DNA from 3 places in the Pectobacterium hainanensis genome. Region 3 is predicted to be linked to each of the others. Evidence: predicted binding sites of a transcription regulator. Region 3 holds the regulator's gene; each other region holds the start of a gene.

Region 1 (2,276 bases), on a different contig from region 3:
CCATCGGGTGAACAGGAAAAGCAGTTTGTGATGCAAGCAGGGGACTTCGTGGTTTTCTTCCCAGGTGAAGTTCACAAACCATTGTGTGCCGTTGGTGAGCCAGCGCATGTACGCAAAGCCGTGGTGAAGATTGACGCTTCATTGGTACGGTAATGACGATTTCCCTCCCCGTTATAGGGGGAGGGCTAATCGCTGTGGCGCGTTAATCCTGGCTTAATGTCGCGACCATAACGGCTTTTATCGTGTGCATACGGTTTTCAGCCTGATCGAACACGATGCTATGTGTTGATTCGAATACCTCATCCGTCACTTCTATTCCACCGTACAGCCCGTATTGTTCCGCCATTTGTTTGCCAAGCGTCGTTTGATCGTCATGAAAGGCTGGCAGGCAGTGCAGGAATTTCACCTGTGAGTTACCTGTTGCGGCAATCATTGCCATATTCACCTGATAAGGTTTTAGCAGTGCAATACGTTCCTGCCAAACCTCTTTCGGTTCTCCCATAGAAACCCATACGTCGGTATAGATAAAGTCAACGCCAGCAACGCCCGTGGCAACATCTTCCGTTAATGTGATGCTTCCGCCCATTTGTTTGGCTGCGGCCTGACATTCTGCAACCAGACCAGCTTCTGGCCAACAGGCTGTCGGTGCAACCAGACGCAAATCTAATCCGGTTAGTGCAGCCGCTTCCAGCATGGTATTGCCCATGTTGTTACGCGCATCGCCGACATAGGCCAGTTTCATGGATGACAGTGGTTTTCCCGGTAAATGTTCCTGCATAGTTAACAAATCTGCCAACAGTTGGGTCGGGTGGAATTCATCCGTTAACCCGTTCCAGACGGGGACGCCAGCATACTGTGCCAGCGTTTCGACAATTTGCTGACCATAGCCACGGTATTGAATACCATCGTACATTTTTCCCAGTACCCGGGCCGTGTCTTTAATGGACTCTTTATGACCGATTTGGCTACCGCTTGAACCTAAATAGGTTGCTCGCGCGCCCTGATCATACGCAGCAACTTCGAAAGAGCAGCGAGTTCGGGTCGAATCTTTTTCGAAGATGAGTGCGATGTTTTTGCCTTGCAGATGATGAGTTTCGTTGCCGCTTTTTTTATCGGCTTTTAGTTTGGCTGACAGGGCTAAAAGGTTGGCGATTTCTTCGGGGGTAAAATCCATTAACCTTAAAAAATGACGTTTATATATCGATTTCATAACAGACATCTCCGTGTGGCTCAACGCTATCGGTTGAATATAAATTCACTTTATATGTGTAATTATTCAATTTCAAGTGTTGATGTCAAACTTTATGGTGGAGACCTCTGCAACGCTGTGGGACAATAACGAAATATTACGTCGATTAATGAGGACTGAGGCATGGCAAACCGCGAACTGCTGGAAGAACAGCGTGAAGAGACACGCCTGATCATCGAAGAACTGCTGGAGGATGGCAGCGATCCCGATGCGCTTTATACTATTGAGCATCATTTTTCAGCGGAGAAATTTGACGTACTGGAAAAGGTTGCTGTAGAAGCATTCAAACTCGGCTACGAAGTGACGGATGCAGAGGAACTCGAAGTTGAGGACGGTGTTTTGCTGATGTGTTGTGATGCGATTAGCGAAGTGGCGTTGAATGCTGAGTTAATCGATGCGCAGGTAGAGCAACTCCTGACACTGGCTGAACGTCATGGTGTGAACTATGACGGCTGGGGAACCTATTTCGAGGATCCTGATGGCGAAGACGGTGAGGAAGGAGAAGACGAAGACTTTTATGATGAAGATGATGACGGAAAACGTCATTAAGTATGCCCGCGTGCCGTTAAAATAATTTGGGTGAAGTTGACCAATTTCACCCAAATTACCGCATGTATTTTCCCCCGCTATTAAATTTATTATGTTGGTTGGCTTATTTTTAATGGAATAAATGATGTCAATAATAGGTGTTTTACATAAAAGCTATAGTGTTAAATCGGGTGTTCGTTACCCATATGTTTGCTCAGCTATTATAATAATAAATATAGCTGTTTATATTTTTCAAGAGGTGTTAAATGACTATCCACCTACATTCTCAGTATACTCACTTTATAAGATGGGTGGAAATGTTGGTGCATTAACATTAAGCGGCGATATATGGAGAATGTTCACGTCTTTATTCTTACATGGCAACTTAAAACACCTTGCAATGAATATGTTTGCGTTGTTAGTTTTTGGTAGCTTAGCGGAGAAACGATGGGGGCACTTTACCTTCTTTGTCGTGTATTTTGTTTGTGGATTGGCCGCC
Region 2 (2,276 bases), on a different contig from region 3:
CCTCGGAATGATGAATTTTTAATTTAAAGTAAAGATTGGGTTTCCGGGAAACCGAAACGAATATTCAGGCATTGCACCGCTTGAGCGGCTGCGCCTTTCAGCAGGTTATCTTCTGTAGCAACGATAATCAGGTGCTCTCCATCAACGGAAAAACCAATATCGCAGAAGGGTAAACCGACAACCGATTTCAACGCAGGCACGCCCTTCTCATACAGGCGTACCAGCGGTTTGTCATGATAGGCATTATGGTAAGCCTCGGCGATATCCTGCTGGGTCACGCCCGGCTGTAAGCGGCAAGTGATGGTTTCCAATATGCCACGAGCAAAATTACCGAGATGAGGCGTGAAAATAACCGGCGTACCGAGATGAGTTGAAATCTCCGGGGCATGACGATGATTGAAAATGCCATAGGGTTGCAGACTGACCTCACAGAAACTGCTGGTCAGTGACGCTTTACGGCCCGCTCCGCTTACGCCACTCACGGCATTGATTACCGGCCATTGTGTGAGATTCAGCAGTTGTGCATCGATGAGCGGCTTCAACGATAGCTGTGCTGCGGTGGGGTAACACCCAGGCACAGCAACCAGTTGCGCATGTTTGATACTTTCAGCCTGCCATTCGGCCAGACCATATACCGCCTGCGCCAGCCAATCCGTATGCTGATGTTCAAATCCATAGTAGCGGGTATAAAAATCGGCATCCTGTACGCGATAGGCTCCAGACAAATCAAATACCGTGCAACCTGCTGCCAGAAATTCAGGTGCCAAATCGTGGCTCACCTTGTGATCCGTCGCCAGAAACACGACATCGATACCTTTGGCAGCCTCAGCAACCTGCGTCAAGGGTTGTACCGGCAAATCGATAATGCCTTTCAGCTGTGGATGCAAATCGGAGATCAGTTTCCCGGCATCAACACTTTGCGCTGAAACCGCTAAAGCGGTTATGTTCATCTGTGGGTGACGGTTCAGGTAAAGTGCAAGTTCAGCACCGGTATAACCACTTGCACCAACAATCAACGTATTCAGCATGAGATCCGTACACCTTCTTATTTATCGATGAAACAGGTAACAAGGCTCACCAGCGTTAACACGCTGTTCACCCAAGAAACTATGTGAAAAGGTGGATTCTCCACGACCTGTATTTTAGGGTTTCCTTTCACATAGCGATATTGTATTTTTATTCACAATTAATGCATGAATATTGATACTATCCTAACCAGAGGCTGTCAACAGTGAAGATGAATTTACCCCCTTTTATTGAGCTATACCGGGCGCTGATCGCGACTCCGTCTATCAGCGCAACCGAAAGCGCGCTCGATCAAAGTAATCAGACATTAATCAACCTGTTGGCTGGCTGGTTCACCGATTTAGGCTTCCATGTCGACGTTCAACCCGTTCCCGGTACCCTCAATAAATTTAATATGCTGGCGCGGATTGGTGAAGGAAAAGGCGGTTTATTGTTGGCTGGGCACACCGACACCGTGCCTTTTGACGATGGACGTTGGACACGTGACCCTTTTACGCTGACCGAACACGACAATAAACTTTACGGTTTGGGTACGGCAGATATGAAAGGTTTTTTTGCCTTTATTCTTGATGCCTTACGCGATATCGATCCGACCAAACTGACGAAACCGCTCTATGTACTGGCAACAGCGGATGAAGAGACGACGATGGCTGGCGCCAAGTATTTCTCCGAATCGGCACAGATTCGCCCGGACTGCGCCATTATCGGCGAGCCAACCTCACTGCAACCGGTGCGGGCACATAAAGGCCACATGTCCAACGCGATCCGTATTCAGGGGCAATCCGGCCACTCCAGCGACCCATCACGCGGCGTAAACGCAATTGAGCTGATGCATGAGGCGATCTCCCATCTGTTAACCTTGCGCAATACCCTACAGGAACGCTATCACAACCCGATTTTTCACATTCCCCACCCCACCATGAACCTCGGCCACATCCATGGCGGCGACGCAGCTAACCGTATTTGCGGCTGCTGTGAGCTCCATATGGATATCCGCCCGCTGCCGGGTATAACGCTGAACGATTTGAACGGACTGCTGGCTGAAGCGCTCTCACCTGTCAGCCAACGCTGGCCGGGACGTTTGACCATCAGCGAACTGCATCCCCCGATTCCCGGATACGAATGCCCTGTGGATCATAACCTGGTATCCGTCGTGGAGAATCTGCTGGGGACGAAAACGGAAATCGTAAACTACTGCACCGAAGCGCCATTTATTCAGACGTTGTGCCCCACGCTAGTTCTGGGGCCGG
Region 3 (2,276 bases):
GCACACTCAACCACGCCGCTCTCCCCTTGCAGAGCACGAACCAGAGACAGACCAAAACGAGCCGCGGCCTGACCCATAGACAGCGTAGCCGATCCGCCGCCTGCTTTCGCTTCCACAACTTCGGTACCTGCGTTTTGAATGCGCTTGGTCAGGTCGGTAACTTCCTGTTCACTAAAACTCACACCAGGAATTTGTGATAACAAAGGTAAAATCGTCACGCCGGAGTGACCACCGATAACAGGGACGTTAATCTCCTGCGGCTGCTTACCTTTCAATTCGGCAACAAACGTATTGGAACGGATAATATCCAACGTAGTGACGCCAAACAGTTTGTTTTTATCATAAACGCCGGCTTTCTTTAGCACTTCGGCAGCGATAGCGACCGTTGTATTTACCGGGTTGGTGATGATACCGATGCAGGCTTTAGGACACGTACTGGCAATTTGTTCAACGAGGTTACGCACAATACCGGCATTAACATTGAACAAATCGGAACGATCCATGCCAGGCTTACGTGCAACGCCGGCAGAGATAAGAACAATATCAGCGCCCGCGAGCGCAGGTTTGGCATCTTCGCCACTATATCCCTTGATTTTCACTGCTGTAGGAATATGGCTCAGATCAACAGCAACACCCGGCGTTACCGGCGCGATGTCATAAAGCGATAATTCTGAACCTGAAGGAAGCTGGGTTTTGAGGAGGAGTGCGAGGGCTTGACCAATACCACCTGCCGCACCGAGAACTGCAACTTTCATCCTAAACTCCTTATTATCGTAAAATAAAAAAGTGCCGTGAATTCATTTAGTTATAAACAAAGCGGGAAAAGAAAATCTTTGCACACGTATTCATTCCGCATGTGCTGTAAGAGACAAAAAAATCACTATGTCCCTAATAATAAATCAAAAACAGCCATGCGTTTGAAAGGTAAGTAAAGTTAATGAGCACTGACGCTACCCCTTCAATGCACACAGCATTCAGTTAACAGACCAGCCACATTACACCAATCAATGACGCTCAAACAACATCATTTTGATAACATTTGATTCACTTTTATGTGATGAATGACGCATTTCTCAGACGGCTGACACAATGTGTTTTGGATTTCGTCAGAAAAATGACAGGCAATACCAGCAGATGAGGTTATAGGCATTTTCATTGCATAAAAATTCACTTATCTGCATAATAACAAAACTAACCACAATGCTAACCTGGTGCAGAATGCGAAACCCGACAAAACAAGAAGATTTAGTTAAAGCGTTCAAAGCGCTGCTAAAGGAAGAGAAATTCAGTTCTCAAAGTGAGATCGTGCAGGCTTTACAAGACGATGGCTTCGAAAATATCAACCAGTCCAAAGTCTCACGCATGCTAACCAAGTTTGGCGCCGTTCGTACACGTAATGCCAAAATGGAGATGGTATACTGTCTGCCAGCAGAGCTGGGCGTTCCTACCACGACCAGCCCATTGAAAAATTTGGTTCTGGATGTTGATTACAACGACGCTGTCGTCGTGATCCATACTAGCCCCGGAGCCGCACAGTTAATTGCTCGTTTGCTCGACTCCCTGGGAAAATCAGAAGGCATTCTTGGCACCATTGCTGGCGATGACACCATCTTCACCACCCCAGCCAGAGGCTTCAGCGTTAAGCAACTCTACGAAGCCATTCTGGTCTTATTCGAGCAAGAATTGTAAAGCACCTCATCATGGGAAACCGCGATAGCGCTCTGAAATTCTGTTAAAAAGAAGGAAACGCTCCAGTAAAAAATGACTGGAGCGCATTAATTAGAGCGCGGGTAACTCGGCCAATGGCCAGCGAGGACGCACAGAAACGCTGAGATCATGGCGTTGCCCATGCCGCAAACGAACCGTCCCTGCATAAGCAATCATCGCCCCATTGTCAGTACAAAACTCAGGGCGAGCATAAAATACCGCGCCACCTCGTTTTACCATCATCTCGCCTAACCGCTGACGTAACGTGCGGTTGGCACTCACCCCACCAGCCATAACCAGACGTTTGAAGCCGGTTTCATCCAGCGCCCTGCGGCACTTGATTGACAGCGTATCAACAACCGCATCCTCAAAAGCACGGGCAATATCAGCGCGCGTCTGGTCATCATCACCACTATTACGGATCGTATTGGCCGCAAACGTCTTCAGGCCGGAAAAGCTGAAATCCAACCCTGGTCTGTCCGTCATCGGGCGAGGAAACGTAAATCGTGTCGCATCACCAGCCAACGCCATTTTCGATAACATCGGCCCGCCGGGATAATCCAACCCCA

The links. Region 3 encodes ArgR, which controls arginine synthesis, uptake and breakdown. Its sites were predicted from a motif close to ANTGAATAAAAATACANT; they were not measured.
Region 1: a site for ArgR is predicted at 1,243-1,260, ahead of argF (ornithine carbamoyltransferase). Genes of this name have one in related genera too.
Region 2: a site for ArgR is predicted at 1,168-1,185, ahead of argC (N-acetyl-gamma-glutamyl-phosphate reductase). Genes of this name have one in related genera too.

The regions. Positions count from the first base shown of each region.
Region 1 covers NZ_JBJYIN010000009.1:134,967-137,242, forward strand. The annotation lists gene ACKPVM_RS11355 (NanQ anomerase/TabA/YiaL family protein) at 1-153, shown strand, start outside; gene argF (ornithine carbamoyltransferase) at 203-1,210, opposite strand; gene rraB (ribonuclease E inhibitor RraB) at 1,373-1,798, shown strand; gene ACKPVM_RS11370 (rhomboid family intramembrane serine protease) at 1,920-2,276, shown strand, end outside.
Region 2 covers NZ_JBJYIN010000013.1:105,779-108,054, reverse strand. The annotation lists gene argC (N-acetyl-gamma-glutamyl-phosphate reductase) at 24-1,028, opposite strand; gene argE (acetylornithine deacetylase) at 1,232-2,276, shown strand, end outside.
Region 3 covers NZ_JBJYIN010000015.1:10,147-12,422, reverse strand. The annotation lists gene mdh (malate dehydrogenase) at 1-755, opposite strand, end outside; gene argR (transcriptional regulator ArgR) at 1,219-1,689, shown strand; gene tsaD (tRNA (adenosine(37)-N6)-threonylcarbamoyltransferase complex transferase subunit TsaD) at 1,780-2,276, opposite strand, start outside.